Robertmurraya sp. FSL R5-0851: one gene and its partner. The main gene of each other region encodes a partner of the protein of the gene in region 2 in a complex. Links are inferred from orthologs where the notes say so. Each region holds a gene or a part of one and is shown on either strand. Other genes may lie near its edges.

Region 1 (8,755 bases), 1.6 Mb from region 2 along the record:
TAAAGGAGATATATATGCCTCAATGGCAGCTGCTATCGCAATGAATACAAGAGCGGCTAAAAAGGCTGCAACGTATCCACCTAGCAACGGCATGATTGGCTGGCCCTGTTTTTTCATAAATTGTCTTCGAATCATCTTTAGTGAGAATGCTACTGACAGGGTCGCACCGATAATAAAAACGGGAATAACTAATAGATTTTGCGGAAGTACAGATACAAATGATAAAACAAAACCTTCCCAGCCCATTTGATTCACTAAAAAACCAACCGTAAACCCAACAACCATTCCTTTCATAAACAAAAGTATGAGTGTGATCGGCAAGCCGATAATTGATACACCTAAAACCCACATGAGCCCTACAAACTTACTGTTATGAAAGAAACTTTGATAAAACAAATCTTTTGATGCCGCTACTTTTCCGTCTGATACTTGTCCGAAAAACTGTGACAAATAATAAAACAAGTCTTCCTTCTGGGTAAAGCTTAAACTATTGACGATAATCGCTCCAAAGATGACCCCCATCAGAAATAACACCACGACAAATAAATAAATCGAGGAGTGCTCGCGGAAATGCATGGCTACGACGTTCTGGTATTTTCTTTTCTTCAATTGCTTTTCCTCCCCTTACAACTCAGTTAGTAAAATGTATGCAAACTCTAGTAATGGTATGACTAGATAGATTCTAAAATCTCTTGCCTTAACCATAACTTTCCAGTTATAATACTCGAAATCTCATTTTTTGGAGGGAAAAGATAATGAAACCTATATTAATAGATTTTCCAGAAAAAATAGAATCAGAGCGGCTCTATATTCGTCCTTGTATGCCTGGAGACGGTCATCTTGTATATGAAGCCATTCAAGCCTCCCTTAATGAGTTACAGCAGTGGCTCCCATTCGCTCATCATAGTCAAACGCTTGAAGAGGTAGAAGAAGGGGTTAGAAAATCGTATGCACAATTTATATTAAAAGAGGATATTCGTCTTCATATTTTTAGAAAAGAGGATCACCAATTTATTGGTTCAACTGGGCTGCACCGAATCAATTGGGAGGCAGGTTGCTTTGAGATCGGATATTGGTGTGATAGCCGTTTTACAAAAAAGGGGTATATTACTGAATCAACAACTTCTTTAATAAAAACTGTATTTAAAGATTTGCAAGCGAATCGCGTCGAAATCCGTTGTGATCCGGATAATATCGTCAGTCGCAGCATTCCAGAAAAACTCGGATTTACACTAGAAGCGACCTTAAAAAACAATAGTAAAAGCGCAGATGGAAAAACACTTAGGGATACTTGTGTTTTTTCAAAGCTAAAAAAATAGAAGAGACAGTATCTTTGTCTCTTCTATTCAATGATCTTCCCATATCTTCCTCCACCGCCCGCATGGAAATGAAGGTCTCCGTTTCTAGCTGCAACAATTAATTCTGCCACGCGTTTTGGAACAACCTCATATAAAGCTTCTTCCGGCACGTGATGGAGAATGGCCATTTCCGTTCCAAAATGATCTAGTAATTTTTGAAAAAGCTTTGGTCCGAGCCCTGGAATAAAGTCTAAAGGAACTTGATGAATATATGGAGGACGCCCCTGCCTTCCCTCTTTAGAGGTTTGAAGCTCTCGTATTCTTGTGGCAACTCCTTTGATGAATTTTGAATGGCCACAAGCTGCGCATGATTGATCGGACAACTGAACTTTTTCATTGCAGTGAGCACATACGGTTTCGTGATACTTTCCAAGCAATGGATCAAGACCATAGTTTGCTTCCACATACTGACCATCCTGGTTGTATAAAGCCTCCTGAAAGCTAGTAAAAGACAACTCTTTCATTTTTATCTGTTGATACTCTCTAGCGATTTTTCCTAATGAGTGTGCATCTGAATTCGTCACATACGAATAACGGTGAAGCTCACCTATTTGGTCTGCCATTTGCGTATTAGCACTTAAGCCAAGCTCTATGCCATCTATTAAGTTCGGATCAAATACCTCGGTGAGTGTCTGTTTTACCCCTTTTCCAAACAAGCTTTTAAAAGGAGTAAATACATGGGCTGGAATAAATAATCCTCCTAGCTCCTTCACCTTTTTCTGCAACTCGAGCCCTGTAACATAGATCCGCTGTGAGCTTAGGTTGATATTTTTCAAATGATTCGAAAGCCATTGAGAAAATTCCTTTAATCGAGCCATGTCAGGTAAAAAGGCTAGTATATGAATAGGTCCCATGCAGTTATCGTCATAGATTTCAAGTTCAGAACCCATAAGGATAAGCATGTCTCCATACAATAAACCACCTCTAGGGGCCTCTATTACTTCCCCTCCACTTATCAATGCTTCTATTTCTTGTATGACCTCAGGTGAATGGCAATCGATGATTCCAATGATATCCAATCCTTTGATCGTTCTCGCATGCTGAATAATATTTGTAAACGTTAATGATTTTGACCCCGTAATTTTCACTGCCTTCCCATTCCATGTTCTCCCAATATGGATGTGAAGGTCGGCGAAGTATGAGTTCATTTCTTTAATGCCTCTTGAAGTTGTAAGTATTGAACAGCGTAGGCTGTTTTTGCATCATATATTTTTCTCTCTTCTATGTACTCTAGTGCTTCTTCAAGCGTTAGCTCTACTAATGTTACAAATTCATCCTCATCTGGTGGTGCAGCGTCTTCTTTTTTCTCTAGTCCTCGTGCCACATATAAATGAACAAGTTCATCCGCGAAGCCAGGTGATGTGTAAAAAGATATCAGCCAGTCTAAGCTTTCACATACATAACCTGTCTCTTCTTCTAACTCACGCTTCGCACAAAGAGATGGTTCTTCTCCTTTTTCAAGCTTTCCTGCAGGAATTTCTACTACATCTCTTTCCAAAGCCTTTCTGTATTGCTCAACCATTACGATTTTTCCGTCATTCGTTATCGCAATAACCGCAACTGCACCGGGATGTTTAATCAGCTCGCGTTTTGAATATTTTCCATTCGGAAGCTCCACATCGTCTACCTGTAACGAGATGATTTTCCCAGAGAAGATCTTTTCCGATTTTATTGTTTTTTCTTCAAAGGATGAACTCATTTGTCTCCACTCCTGTTCTATAGTCAGCTAGTTTCCTCATACATTTTATCATACCTTAATTTGGAGGAAAGTGATGAAAATATACTTACATGGAAAAGGAATCGTTCTTGTCGGGAAAGCATGGGAAATTCGACACAAACTTCTCCAATATTCTAAAGACTATACTCTTGTAAAAGACTGGGTCGAGGACGAGAGAAAGAAAAAGTAAGGCTTGTTCTTCGCATCAATGGAAAATTTTCTGTAAAATAATGAGCAGAAGGTAATCTATTTTATAGAAGAAGGTGCTTAATCCCATGGAAAAGAGACGTCTTGGAAAGTCGGATTTGTATGTAACAGAACTAGGACTTGGATGTATGACGCTTGGAACAGATGCACTTGCAGCAGAACGAATCATCAATGCCTCCTTAGAAGAAGGAGTCAATTATTTTGATACGGCAGACTTATACGACTTCGGAGTAAATGAATCCGTTGTCGGACGAGCTTTGAAACCTGTACGAGAGAAGATAATTATTGCAACTAAGGTGGGAAACCGGTGGAACAGCAATAAGGCTGGTTGGAGCTGGGATCCGAGTAAAACGTATATTAAGGAAGCAGTTAAAGACAGTCTCACTAGACTTGGAACGGATTATATTGATTTATATCAGCTTCATGGCGGAACTTTGGATGATCCAATTGATGAAACGATTGAGGCATTTGAAGAACTTGGCAGTGAGGGGATTGTTAGATACTATGGCATATCCTCGATCCGACCAAATGTGATTCGGGAATATGCTAGTAAATCGAATATCTCATCCGTAATGATGCAGTACAGTATCCTTGATCGCCGTCCGGAAGAGGAAGCTCTAAGTGTTCTTCGTGAGAATGGTATATCAGTTGTGGCACGAGGACCTCTTGCAAAGGGTTTATTAAGTGATGTTGGTGTGAATAAAATTATGGAAAAGGGCTTTATGGATTATTCAGAGGAAGAGTTAGGCTCGCTCTTATTAAAATTGAAAAACCATTTTGGAGATCGGTCTTTAACTGAAGTTGCTTTGCGATATGTTCTTCATAACCCTACCACTGCGAGTGTTGTTGCTGGGGCAAGCACGGTGGAACAAGTGAAGAACAATGCAAAGGCTGTACGCTCTCAAGCCTTAACAGAAGAAGAGGTTTCTTTTATTAAGAAAGTTTCAAAAGCGAATATGTATGGTGAGCATCGGTAATACGAAAATGACCGTCTAACAATGGAAGGTCCTTCATCACAAAGATGAAGGACCACACATGCAATCACTTAAATTTCTTCCAATCAAATTCACTTTCATTTAGAAGTTCTTCAAACGTTTTGTTTTTTTCTTTTAGGCGGCGTTCTTCTCTTTTTCTTTCCTCTTCCGCTTCCTTTTTCGCTTGAGCTTGTTCCTCTAATTCATTTTTTGTATTCTTTAATTGTTTGACTAGATCCACATTCAATAGGTCACCGAGTGTGACTGGTTTGTCTTCGACTTTCTTTTGAGCCGGGCGAGTTTGTTTTTTCTTTTTCATTCAAAATCCCTCTCTACATGTTGATGACGAATATTATACCAAATGTTCGGTCATCGTTCTATCCATCACTAAAATGCATTTAATCGAACCTTCTCATCAATTAACAATTCAGGCTCAGTGGATGCAACCACTTCTTTAACCGTGTAGCCCTTTGCGACTTCCACCAACTTTAACCCATTAGAAGTTACATCAATGACAGCTCTGTCAGTAATAATTCTGTCCACTACACCTTGACCCGTTAAAGGCAAACTACAATTTTTAAGGATTTTTGCATCACCACTTTTGTTCGTATGCTCCATAATGACGATGATTTTTCTCGCCCCATGAACCAGGTCCATCGCTCCACCCATGCCTTTAATCATTTTCCCTGGAATCATCCAGTTCGCTAAATCTCCATTTTCGGACACTTCCATCCCTCCTAGGATGGCGATATCCACATGCCCACCTCGAATCATCGCAAATGACTCTGCACTATCAAAATAAGCAGCTCCTGGTATAGCCGTAACGGTCTCTTTCCCCGCATTAATTAAATCTGCGTCCACTTCCTCTTTCTTTGGAAAAGGTCCTATCCCGAGCAGACCATTTTCAGATTGTAAAACAACCTCTTTATCCTTTGATATAAAATTCGCAACAAGAGTTGGCATTCCTATCCCTAAATTAACGTAAAAGCCGCTTTCAATTTCTTTTTCTGCTCTCTTTGCAATTCTTTCACGAATATTTGTCATTTCCCCACTCCCTTTCTAGCCCTGAACGGTTAGTCTTTCAATCCTTTTTTCCTGTTTTCCAACAATGAGTCGCTGAACATAAATGCTCGGTGTATGGATTTCATTCGGGTTAAGTTCTCCTTTTTCATATAAATATTCTACCTCTGCAATGGTTACTTTCCCTGCAGCTGCCATCATGGGGTTAAAGTTTCGAGCCGTCTTATGATAAATGAGATTTCCCATTTGATCTCCCTTCCAAGCTCGAATGAGGCTAAAATCAGCTTGTAGCGCCTCCTCTAGTAAATATTCTTTTCCATTAAACGCTCTTGTCTCTTTTCCATTTGCAATGGGAGTACCTACTCCAGCCGGTGTATAAAAGGCCGGAATACCAGCTCCACCCGCTCGAATCTTCTCAGCGAGAGTTCCTTGTGGGGTCAATTCCACTTCAAGCTCTCCTGACAAAACTTGCCTCTCAAACTCTTTATTTTCACCCACATAGGACCCAATCATTTTTTTAATCTGCTTATTTTTTAGTAATAGCCCTAGACCCCATTCATCCACTCCACAATTATTAGAAATGACCGTCAAGTCAGTTACTTTCTTTTCAACGAGCGCTAAAATTAAATTTTCGGGAATGCCACAAAGCCCAAAGCCACCCACCATAAGAGTTGCACCATCATGAATATCCTTTACCGCCTCCAAATAAGACGTATAAATTGGTTTCACATCATTCACCCCTTCTCTTTATGTAAACGCTACCACTTCTCTGTTTCTAAAAAGAAAAACTCTTTTATTCCAAGAAAATTTCTATTATTCTTGCATATTCAAAATCAATCACTCTACAATTAACGTATGAAGGGGTGAAAAAAACATGACGATTGATTTACCTAACAAAGTGACAATTATTGAAGTCGGACCTCGTGATGGGCTTCAAAATGTAAGCGTTTTTATCTCAACGGAGGCAAAACTTCAATTTATTGACCAATTAAAGAAATCGGGTATTAAAGAAATGGAGATCACCTCCTTTGTCTCACCAAAGTGGGTTCCACAAATGCAAGATGCCGAGGATATTGTCTGGCACTCCCTAGATCTTAACACCCGCACTATTGTCCTAACTCCTAATCGTTCGGGTATTCAGCGAGCTCGCTTGTCCAATTGTCAAGAAATTGCTCTGTTCGTCGGAGTAAGCAACACGTTTAACCAAAAGAATATTAATCGAACAACGGCTCAGGCGACAGAAGAGCTTCTCCCACTTATAAAAGAGCTAAAAGAGCAAGGTGTTTTTGTACGAGCATGCATTTCTACCGCTTTTTACTGCCCGTTTGAAGGCCGAGTCGAAGAAAAAGAAACCATTCAATTATGCAAGCAATTCGTTCATGCAGGGGTGGATGAATTAAGTGTTGCAGACACCATCGGAATGGCTGCACCGCACGAATCGTATTCTTTGTTTTCAAAGCTTACTACTCTCTTTTCTACTACACTTATTACAGCCCATTTTCACGACACCCGAGGGATGGCACTTGCCAATATATTTGCTGCCCTACAAGCAGGGGTTTCCCGCTTTGATACATCTGCTGGGGGAATTGGTGGTTGTCCGTTTGCTCCAGGGGCGTCTGGAAATGTAGCCACTGAGGATGTTGTTTTTATGCTTGAAAGAATGGGCATTCAAACGGGTATACAATTACCCCTCCTTGTTCAGGCAATAGATGTTATCGCTCCACATCTTCCAAAACCCATTTCAAGCTCTTTTTATACTCTTTATTCCAAAGCTTAGAGATGCTTTCTAAGCTTTTTTTTGTTTTAAATTCCTGTTGAATGGTAAAATTAAGTAAAACACTTTGTATCGGAGGGATGTTTGCCTGAGAAAAGCACTCCGTTTCCTTTTGGGCTTTTTTCTTTTTTTTATCACTTTCGGTTTGTACTTTACCAATCGGCTTATGTATATGAGAACAAAGGATCCTCTTTTTGTTGTTGATCGTGAACAAACAGCAGGTCGTTACAACCCTGATGATTTTGATCGAATCCCTAAACGCGAAGTACTAATTACCTCACCATTTGGATACCCATTAAAAGCCATTGTGCTGGAGCCACATCATACAAAGAAGTACGTGATTATTTGTCATGGCGTTACCGAAAACAAATTCAATTCCATTAAATACATGAATTTGTTTATCGAAAGAGGTTTTAACGCGGTTATTTATGACCATCGTCGCCACGGAGAATCTGGAGGAAAAACCACCAGCTACGGTCACTATGAAAAATTTGATTTAAAAGCGATTGTTGATTGGTTAAAGGCGGACCAAGGTCCACATCTCCTTCTTGGTATTCACGGAGAGTCAATGGGTGCAGCAACTATGCTATTGTATGCAGGAATGCTTGAGGATGGGGCAGATTTTTACATCGCTGATTGTCCCTTTTCTGACTTTAAGGCGCAGCTTGCTTATCGTTTAAAGCGAGAATTTAAACTCCCTGGAAAGGTGTTTCTCCCTGTCGCAGATTTGTTCCTGCGAATTCGCGATCGCTACTCCTTACAAAGCATCGCTCCTATTACCGTTATTGACTCGATTAAAAAACCGATTCTTTTCATTCACAGCAAAGAGGATGATTTTATTCTTCCAACGATGACGCAAGCGTTGTATGAAAAGAAGAAAGGACCTAAAAAATTATATCTTGCTGAAAATGGTGTTCATGCTCAATCGTTAAACGAAAATAAGGAAGATTACGAACAAGTCATTGACGAGTTTCTCCATGATTTTGTTTTCTCCCCCATTTTTAAGCGATAAATAAAAAGCCAAGAACCTTTCTATAGGGTTCCGTTTTCCGGTGCTTTTCTTAAAATACGTGCCGAGATGACAGTCGTATTGGCATCGTCATTGGTATAAAAAAGGAATACTCGCTCCCTTTGAAATAAGACGTCTTGTCCTTATTCGAGTAACCTGCAAAAGTAAGAAATAAGCGGAGTTTTTCCGGTTAAATGTAGAATGAAGCCCGTTTCGGGGTAAATAAGGGGAGATTTTCCGTTTAAGCAAGAAAAATCTCCCCTTTTTCACGTTTTTTGAGTCAATAGGTGGAATTTCTCCGTCTAAATAAGCTATTTTTTATCGTATTTGCTAATTAGACGGAATTCCTCCGTCTATTTTTCAGCTCGGATGCTTAACTTGATCCGCCAACCGAAAAGCGCGGGCCCATTTGATCCGAGTTGCGTTAATCAGCAGCTATTTATCGTCTGGAAACCTTGATAAATAAGGATAGACGTATGCCAATTCATACGTCTATTATTGTGTCCTTTAATTAGAAAGCACCTGAAAACGGAACCCTATAATTTCTAACGTCTCGGCTTCTCTTCTGCAATCACGTTCTTCTCCTTATTTAGTGCTCGAATGTAAGGGTACTTCTTCATTTCAAAAAAATACCTCTTTCCTTCTATGTCAATTATTTTTAAATTGACGTATTGATTGCCAGTTTCTGATCCTTCA
Region 2 (8,888 bases):
GGTTGTAAAGGAAACTAATCCTTTGTCTACTTGAATTATTTTTTCTTCCATCTCTATTTGAAGTTGGTCAGGCTTAACAGCAATGATAAGCTGATGCTCTTGTCCAACTACTTTATACGGGATAATTCGGAGCTTATTTTCCCATTCAGTTGGAAGAGAGGCTTTTCCATAAATGATCTCATCCTTTTCACTTGAAAGTATCCTAATGGATTCAGGGATCGTTTCTAATTGGTTATAGACAGAGACAAACATGACAGGCATTTTAGTGAGAGGATCATAAAGTTGATTCCCACTATCCACCAGACCTTTACATGTGAATTGACTTTCTCCAATCTGAATGCGAATAGAAACCATTTGATCAAATTGTATTTTCGTCATTTCAAATTGTTCAATATTTGATCTGGAGAAATGCCATGCAATCGGAAAACCTATGAGAACAAAAAACCAGCTAATCGGATCACCAAATCCCTTTACACTTCCTATTAAAACAGAGGAGGTCAATTGGTTATCAAACTGAATGAAATAATGAACCCCAATAAGCGCTCCACCTACTAAAAAGGTAACGAAATAGAAGGTCATCGTTGTACGGATAAAGGTACGTAATCTTTTGTATCCAAAGGTAACTAGAACCATCACTAAAGAAAAGGCTAATTTCACGACAGGATGACCAGAATAATTCTGAAAAGGAGTAAAAGCCAATATAATAATGAAGGATCCTATAAGTCCTCCACAAAACAGTCTCCAAATCTTATACTCTCTTTTTACTATTATGGCAGTTAAATAAAGAAGTAACGTATCGAAAAGGAGATTTAGCAGCCAAATCACATCTAAATAAAGTGTCAAAGATTATCCTCCTTGCTCGTTTCTCCTTATTCAATCTATTATTCTGTTATGAAAAAGTATAACGTACATAGATGTTGGAAGTGTGTCACTTTATGTACATAAAAAAGAAGAGATTTTCACAAATCTCTCCGTTTTTTGTCAAAATTTCTCATCTCAGGTTGGGAAAACTGATTTTCCTCTTAAAACAAAATAAAAAGCAGAATTCTGGTCGAATTCTGCTTTTTGTATTGATAGGGTTTACCTATCGTCTTCTATTGCGATTACGTAAGAAAGTAGGTATATCTAACGTATCGTCACTGCTGTGTGAAGTATTTGAACGTACAGGTTCATTGTACTCCTCTTCACGAATGATTTCTCTTTGTGGCTTTGTAGGTGCAACAGATTGTTTTTGTTGCCCAAAACCTGGACGACTTGTTGGCTTCGGTTGAGAAATATCTTCATTAAAACCGGTCGCAATCACTGTTACTAGGATCTCATCCTTCAAGTTATCATTGATAACCGATCCAAAAATCATGTTCACTTCTTGGTCAGATGCAGAAGCAACGATATCTGCTGCTTCCTGAACTTCATATAGGCTTAAGTTTGATCCACCAGTAATGTTCATCAAGACTCCTTGTGCTCCATCAATGGACTTTTCTAGAAGCGGTGAAGAAATGGCTTTCTTTGCTGCTTCTGTTGCACGGTTTTCTCCTGCAGCTACACCAATCCCCATAAGAGCAGAGCCTTTGTTAGACATAATTGTCTTTACATCTGCAAAGTCTAAGTTGATAAGACCAGGTGTTGCAATAAGGTCCGATATACCTTGAACCCCTTGACGTAGAACATTGTCAGCCTCACGGAATGCTTCAAGCATTGGTGTACTCTTATCCACAATTTCAAGAAGACGATCATTTGGAATAACGATTAGTGTATCAACCGCTTCCTTCATGGAAGAGATGCCACCTTGAGCTTGAGTCGAACGCTTTCTACCTTCAAACGTAAACGGTCTTGTTACAACTCCGACTGTTAATGCCCCTAACTCGCGAGCGATTTGAGCAATAACGGGTGCAGCCCCTGTTCCAGTTCCGCCACCCATACCAGCTGTAACGAAAACCATATCGGCCCCAGCTAACACTTCTTCAATTTGTTCTCTACTTTCTTCAGCTGCTTTTTTCCCTACTTCAGGGTTTGCTCCTGCTCCAAGTCCACGAGTAAGCTTTCCCCCAATTTGCATTCTTGTTTCTGCCTTCGATAAATTTAATGCCTGCGCATCTGTATTTACCGCGATAAATTCGACACCTTGGACGCCATGCTCAATCATCCGATTAACAGCATTGTTTCCGCCTCCACCTACGCCGATTACTTTTATAGTTGCCAATGAATCTAAATTTGTATCAAATTCCAACATGACAAATCCTCCTAATTCGTCGATATTCCCGGTAGCGATCGATTGAATACTATTCAAAAAAGTAACCAAGGAATTTTTTCACTCGTGATGTCATTTTTTCTTCCGGCTGCTTGTCCGGCTTTGCCTTTGGTTGAGGCTGCTTTTGAACTCTCTTTTCCTTTGATTCGCCAGCAGCCGTACTGTTACCAATAGACCTACCTTGTATTTTAGCATTTTTGTAAGCGAATTTTATTAAACCGACAGCAGTCGTGTATTGCGGTTCACGTACTCCAATATAATCCGGAATGGCGATGCGAACTCGGTTTTGGAAAACCACTTGCGCTAATTCAAGAATTCCTTGAGTGTTTGCTACTCCACCTGATAAAACATAACCACCAGGTAAATCACGAATGCCCAAACGTCTAATTTCATTTTGTATAAGGTCAAAAATTTCTTCCGTTCTTGCTTCAATAATATCAGAAACTTCAAGCTGGTTAAATTGTTGATGCTGATCACTTCCGATAATCGGTACGCTAAACACTTCTTCTTCGGAAGCATGGTCATAGTATGCATGTCCATGTTTTGTTTTTATTTTCTCAGCATCTTCAGTAGATGTCCGAAGACCAATCGATATATCTTTTGTTATATGGTCTCCACCAACTGGAAGTACACTTGCTGCTCGTAAGAATCCATGTTCAAAAACACTAATTGTTGTTGATCCCCCACCAATATCAACGAGTGCCACACCTAAGTTTTTTTCATCCTTTGAGAGTGCAAAGGCACCAGAAGCAAGTGGTTGTAAAGTAATATCAAGGATTTCTAATCCAGAACGTTCTACGCATCGAAGAGTATTATGTAAAATCGTCTTAGAACCTGTAATAATCGTTCCTTCCATTTCAAGCCTTACACCTATCATTCCCCGTGGGTCATTAATTTCATCTAATCCATCAACAATAAATTGCTTCGGAATGACATCAATAATCTCACGCTCAGGTGGAATGGATATTACTTGTGCTGCATCAATTACTCTAGCAACATCCTCATTGGTAATTTCACGATTTTCACTTGATACAGCTACTACACCATGACATGGCTGTAACATCACATGATTTCCAGTTACACCAACAATTACCTTATTAATTTCCATGCCTATCATTCTCTCAGCTTGTTCGATTGCCTTTCTAATAGAATGAACGGTTTCATCTATATCAACAATGGATCCTTTTCTTAGTCCTTCGGATTTAACATTGCCAACACCAATAATATTCAAAGAGTCATTGACCATTTCTCCAATGATCACTTTTACGCTGGATGTACCGATGTCAAGACTTACATATATTTCATTGCTGTTCATTCTTTGGCACCTCCTTTAACAATTCAAAAAATTGAACAACAATTCCTATTTTTTCATACCGTATAATAATGTATCTATAAGATTATTCGGCAAATTTAATATATTCCCTTTTAAAATATACAAATTTTTTCTATTTTTCTTTATTTGTAGACCATTTTGTTAGCAGAATTCTTCGAATCACGGCTATATTTTGAAATAGTCTTACCCCAAACGCAAAAACTGCTGCTAAATACAAGTCTACACCAAGATGAACACCTAGAAAAGCTAAACTTGCAGCAAGAATAATATTAAAGAAAAAACCGGAAACAAAAACCTTTTCGTCATATATATTTTGCAGATGTGCCCTGATTCCACCGAATAAAGTATCAAGGGCAGCTAGTACGGCAATGGATAGATAATTGGAATATTCCTCAGGGACAGATATATCTGTTAATAATCCAAGGACGACTCCAATGATCAATCCTAAAAGGGGAAGCCACATGATTAACTATCTCCTTTGTCAGATTTTACTTGCTCCATACCTCTAATTCGAATAGAATCTTCAAAGGCTGGGACAGCAATGGAAAGCTCAGGCTTCTTTATGGTGACGGTTAAATTATCAATAAAGAATTCTTCTGCTGATTTAGAAACCTGCATTTGATTGTACAGCTTTTCCGCAACGGTAAAATCCTCCGTCAAAACGATAATTTCAATTGGAAATTTTGTTAAGGAACGTCCGTTTATTTTCGTTTCGCCATTTATATCACGGATTACAGTAGTATTGATCACCCTTTGACCTGCGACCGAAACATGTTTTGCACCATACATATTTATCTCATTTAGCAGTCGTTCTAATAGGTCCGGTGAAAGTGTAGCACCAGAAGTCCCTAAGATCAATTCTTCATTCAGTTGTTCTATGTATATCGTCAAACCTGGGCCAGTCAACTCTGTTAGTCCTGCTTCTTGCTTTAATTCCTCTAGAGTATTCCTTAACGTGTTTCCTTTTCCCTGTTCTCTTTCCGTTTCGTATTCGTTCAATTTTTCTTCAATGGAACGAATTTCTTTAATCAGTCGGGATTGAAGTTCCTTTTCCTTCAGTAAATCCTCACGAAGCTGCCAGGTATCCCTTGTGTCTCGTACCTCTGGTTTAGAGACCGTTTGAAATTGGATAGCAAGCATGAATCCAACAATGACCCCGATGATTACCAAGCTGTTTATTTTCTTTCTGTCCACGTAAAAATCACCTAGCTTTCTTCATTATTGTGGACAAAACATTCAAAAAGAGTTAAGTGCCTAATAACGGATCTAATATAACTTCTTCTTTTTTCTGGATCGTTACTTCAATATTGTCATTTACCAGCATATCTTTAATTCCTCCTGTTAAATTCAAAGCAGAGGTCATCACATCAGGATCACCAATAGCCGTAATAACAAAAGGAGCAGGATGTTGATATCCATCCACTTCAATCACTGGACCATTACAAAGAATATAGGAATTATGTGTGAGCCTTTGCCCATTAATCGCAATTGCCGAAGCACCCGAAATATATAACTCATTAATCACTTTAAAGACATGGTGCTCATGAACAATATAGTTATTTATGTTTTCTTCATTAGGATTGTAGTCACCATCAGCAAGGGACACTTCTACTCCCTTCCCTTTTACCTTGACTTTACCTACAAACATACGATATTTTTCCGCGTCTTCCGCGAGATTGAAGAAAACTTGTTCTTCTTTCGCTAATTCTTCTTCAATCTCTACAATTTTATCTTGTTTTTCCTTTAATTCATTCTGAAGCTCTCGGTTTCTTTCTTCCTGTGAAATCAACTGATTTCGCAATTCTAAATCACGATTCCACTGCTTGTCCGTTATCGTATTTTGTGCTTTTTCCTGCTTAGTTAAATGGTAAGAAAAAGACACCATATAACCTAATACAAGGAAAACTAACGAGAGGATAACATGTTTACCCTTCACCCTCTTCTTCACTTGTTTCAACTCCTCCTGGGTCGTATGATTTAAAATACGAACCCACCTCTAAATCAATGACACCCTTTTGTGACGGATCTAACTGACTAACGATGGAAGGGTAGTGTATCATTTTTTTTGAGAAACTCCTTAAAGATGCACTGACTTCATTTCCATCATTCATATATAAAGAAATATGGAAACGATCCGTTTCTTTCGGTGTGTAGTTCACTTCTGAAATGGAGTAAAGAATTTCAAACGGGAGCTCTTTCAGGCTATTAACCATCTCTTCAAGGATCTCACCTTCTGTAAAACCAATTAATATCGGGGCATTAGAAGGGGAGCTTGTAATCCCTTCATCCTCTAGTATTTCACCATTCTCTAACACGGGAATAAACGAATTTTCATTTGCAATAACGGCAATCCGATCATATTCCTCTACAGTAATTAATACACTATTAGGAAATGACCATTTTACAGTTGCTGATTTTATTTCCGGAAGCTTCTCTATTTTCGTTTCCACTTCTTTCTTATCAAGCTTCCAAATATTCATTCCAGTGGACAAGCCACTGTTTTTCACAAGAAGTTCAGCCTTATATAAGTCATTACCACTAACACTTATTTTTTTAATATGACTGAGCGGTGATTGGAAATAAACGACACAAACGATTAACAAGAAGAATAAACTTAATAAGGTTACAAGTCTTCTATTTGCCTTTTTTCGTCTTTGTTGTTTCAATTTGGGAATCCGTTCTTCAATCGAGACTATTTTCCCCTGATCCAATCCAATCACCTCACTATCGCTAATATATTTTGTGTAAAAAACAGAGAATCCAATAATTTTTTATAAGTGAAAACAACGGCACGAGAAATCATGCCGTTATTTTTAGGTAATAAGTAATTTCCCAAGTATTTATTATATCACATACTGATACTTTGTAAGGGGGACAATCATCCTATTTTATTCCTATTATTTCAACTTCTGTTTCCATTTTTACTTCATACAAATCATATATCGTATCCTTAACATGCTGAATTAACTGTAAAACATCGTCAGCTTTTGCGTTTCCTGTATTTACGATGAAATTCCCATGCATTTCTGATATTTTAGCCCCACCGATTTGGTATCCCTTTAAGCCAGCAACCTCAATTAACTTACCTGCATAATTTGGCAGTGGATTACGAAAAATGCTACCCGCACACGGGAAATTCCATGGCTGGGTTTCTTTGCGGTAGTCTTTGTTCTTTTGCATTTCACCAAAAATAGAATCCTTGTTTCCTTCTTTCAATGAAAAAACAGCTTCAACAACAACACCTGGACGCTTTTTTTGCAACACAGAGGTTCGGTAAGAAAACTCCATTTCCTCATTAGCTACCCATTCTAATGTGCCGTCTTCAAAAAGCACAAGAGCTTTTTCGAGTATCTTTGATATATCAGAGCCATGTGCCCCCGCGTTCATAAACACTGCACCACCGACAGACCCAGGAATCCCACTAGCAAACTCTAATCCGGATAACCCTTTTCTACTGATGGAAGTTGCCAAGCTTACAAGTGAATGTCCACCACCAACCGTAAGTGTAGTTCCATTAATTTCAACCTTATCTACCCCTGCACCAAGCTTAATTACCACACCGGAAATTCCTCGATCAGACACGAGTAAGTTTGACCCTCTTCCAATAGCAATCCACTGTACTCTATACTTGCGGATCAAATTCATGGTCGCTTCTAAGTTTTCTACTGATGAGGGCTCTACAAAAAGTTCTGCAGGTCCACCAATCTTAATCGTTGTATGATTCGCCATTGGCTCATTTTCTTTTACCGTTCCAATCTTAGACTGCTTTAATTCTTCAGCTAATCCAATCATTCCTACCTCCCCTTTCAGTCGGAGTTATTTTATCTTATGCATCGTGTCAAACCTAGGCTACAAACCTAGGAATCATTATTATCGACCGTTTCTTTTTGTTAGTAACGTCTCCATTAATCGATACAGTCTCTGGGCCGCATCACGAATCCCTAATTTATAGGCTGCTTTCTTCATTTCTTTTAAGCTCTCTTTATTAAGTAAGAGAGAATCCATTTGCTCTACTAATTTAGTAGCCGTTAGGTCTTTTTCAAGCATTAAAATGGCAGCACCATGATCACTTAAGGCGCGAGCATTTTTTTCCTGATGATTGTTTGTCACATATGGGCTAGGAACAAGTATGCTAGGTACGCCTAAAGATGTCAATTCAGCTAATGTCGTTGCACCTGCTCGAGCAACAATTAGATCCATTCCTGCAAGCACTTCTGGCATATTATGAATAAAAGGCTTTACTATGACGTTATCAGGGTTCCCGACTAATTCCACTTCTTTGAGTACTTCATCATAGTGAACCTCTCCGGTTACATATAATACTTGATAAGGTTTTTCACTAAGCACTGACAATGATTTTAAAATGGCTTCATTTATAGGCCGTGCTCCACGACTTCCACCTACTACTAATACAGATGGAACATTTGTTTTTAAACCAACAGACAGTTTCCCCTTAATCCCATCCTTATTTAATACTTCAGATGCTCTGGGATTTCCTGTAAGTTCAACCTTTTCTTGAGGAAAATAGCTTTTCGCTTCTTCAAAACAAATAGCAACTTTATCGACATATCGACTTAAAAACTTATTCGTTAATCCCGGTACACTGTTTTGTTCATGTATGATTGTTGGAATTCCAAGCTTAGAAGCAGCATACACAACAGGACCGCATACGTACCCGCCCGTTCCTATGACTACATCTGCTTTAAATTCTTTTAAATATTGCTTACTTTTCTGAACACCCTTTAAGAATCTAATCACCGTTTTCACATTATCTATTGAAAGTTTACGTTTAAACCCAGTAATATGTATGGATTGAAAAGGAATGTTTTCTCTTTTAACAATGGTATTTTCTAATCCTTTTTCAGTACCGATATATAAAAACTCAGCATTATTATGTTCCTTTTGTATCTCTCTAATAAGCGCAAGAGCCGGATAAATATGACCACCGGTTCCACCACCACTTACAACTATACGCAATTCTTTCCACTCTCCTTAACGTTGAAAAATCAACTATTCATAGGTGATAGTCATGATGTCTTCTGAAAAAAATCACCCTCACGTTTTACCCCATTTTACTATATTTCAAACGACAAATCGAAAAACAACGAACGATTGTCATCTAAATGTAATAATAAACAGAAGAGAACCCTGCATGAATAACAGGGTTCTTAAACTTACCTATCTCATAATTTCGAGTGTTTACTAATATTCAGTAGCACCCCAATGGCCATAAGCATGAGTGTTAAGGAAGAACCTCCATAGCTTAGAAACGGGAGAGTAATTCCAGTTACCGGCATAAGCCCTGTA

What was found.
Region 1: the proteins of ftsZ (region 2) and mciZ are in contact, whole or in part, in a crystal structure (PDB 4U39), measured with the Bacillus subtilis proteins. The link is inferred for Robertmurraya sp. FSL R5-0851 from one-to-one orthologs.

What each region holds. Positions count from the first base shown.
Region 1 is NZ_JBBOOE010000001.1:3,099,553-3,108,307, forward strand. The notes cover bases 2,023-4,697. They hold mciZ (Z-ring formation inhibitor MciZ), read left to right. Parts: upstream 2,023-3,130; coding sequence 3,131-3,265; downstream 3,266-4,697. Other genes in these bases: MKX65_RS15995 (endonuclease Q family protein), read right to left, coding at 2,023-2,506; MKX65_RS16000 (NUDIX domain-containing protein), read right to left, coding at 2,503-3,057; MKX65_RS16010 (aldo/keto reductase), read left to right, coding at 3,351-4,259; MKX65_RS16015 (YqkE family protein), read right to left, coding at 4,324-4,575; MKX65_RS16020 (3-oxoacid CoA-transferase subunit B), read right to left, coding at 4,644-4,697. Also shown: spoIIM (stage II sporulation protein M), read right to left, coding at 1-609; MKX65_RS15990 (GNAT family N-acetyltransferase), read left to right, coding at 756-1,319; more of MKX65_RS15995, read right to left, coding at 1,343-2,022; more of MKX65_RS16020, read right to left, coding at 4,698-5,300; MKX65_RS16025 (CoA transferase subunit A), read right to left, coding at 5,316-6,005; MKX65_RS16030 (hydroxymethylglutaryl-CoA lyase), read left to right, coding at 6,151-7,053; MKX65_RS16035 (alpha/beta hydrolase), read left to right, coding at 7,139-8,062; MKX65_RS16040 (hypothetical protein), read right to left, coding at 8,605-8,755. UniProt on the Bacillus subtilis protein: Blocks Z-ring formation in the mother cell during sporulation by inhibiting the polymerization of FtsZ. Binds to the minus end of FtsZ and functions as a filament-capping protein. At high concentrations, is capable of both capping and sequestration of FtsZ.
Region 2 is NZ_JBBOOE010000001.1:1,490,443-1,499,330, reverse strand. The notes cover bases 158-2,965. They hold ftsZ (cell division protein FtsZ), read right to left. Parts: upstream 2,231-2,965; coding sequence 1,085-2,230; downstream 158-1,084. Other genes in these bases: ftsA (cell division protein FtsA), read right to left, coding at 2,280-2,965; spoIIGA (sigma-E processing peptidase SpoIIGA), read right to left, coding at 158-843. Also shown: more of spoIIGA, read right to left, coding at 1-157; more of ftsA, read right to left, coding at 2,966-3,563; MKX65_RS07795 (small basic family protein), read right to left, coding at 3,694-4,044; MKX65_RS07790 (DUF881 domain-containing protein), read right to left, coding at 4,047-4,775; MKX65_RS07785 (DUF881 domain-containing protein), read right to left, coding at 4,828-5,529; MKX65_RS07780 (cell division protein FtsQ/DivIB), read right to left, coding at 5,507-6,301; murB (UDP-N-acetylmuramate dehydrogenase), read right to left, coding at 6,465-7,373; murG (undecaprenyldiphospho-muramoylpentapeptide beta-N-acetylglucosaminyltransferase), read right to left, coding at 7,452-8,558; spoVE (stage V sporulation protein E), read right to left, coding at 8,765-8,888. UniProt on the Bacillus subtilis protein: Essential cell division protein that forms a contractile ring structure (Z ring) at the future cell division site. The regulation of the ring assembly controls the timing and the location of cell division.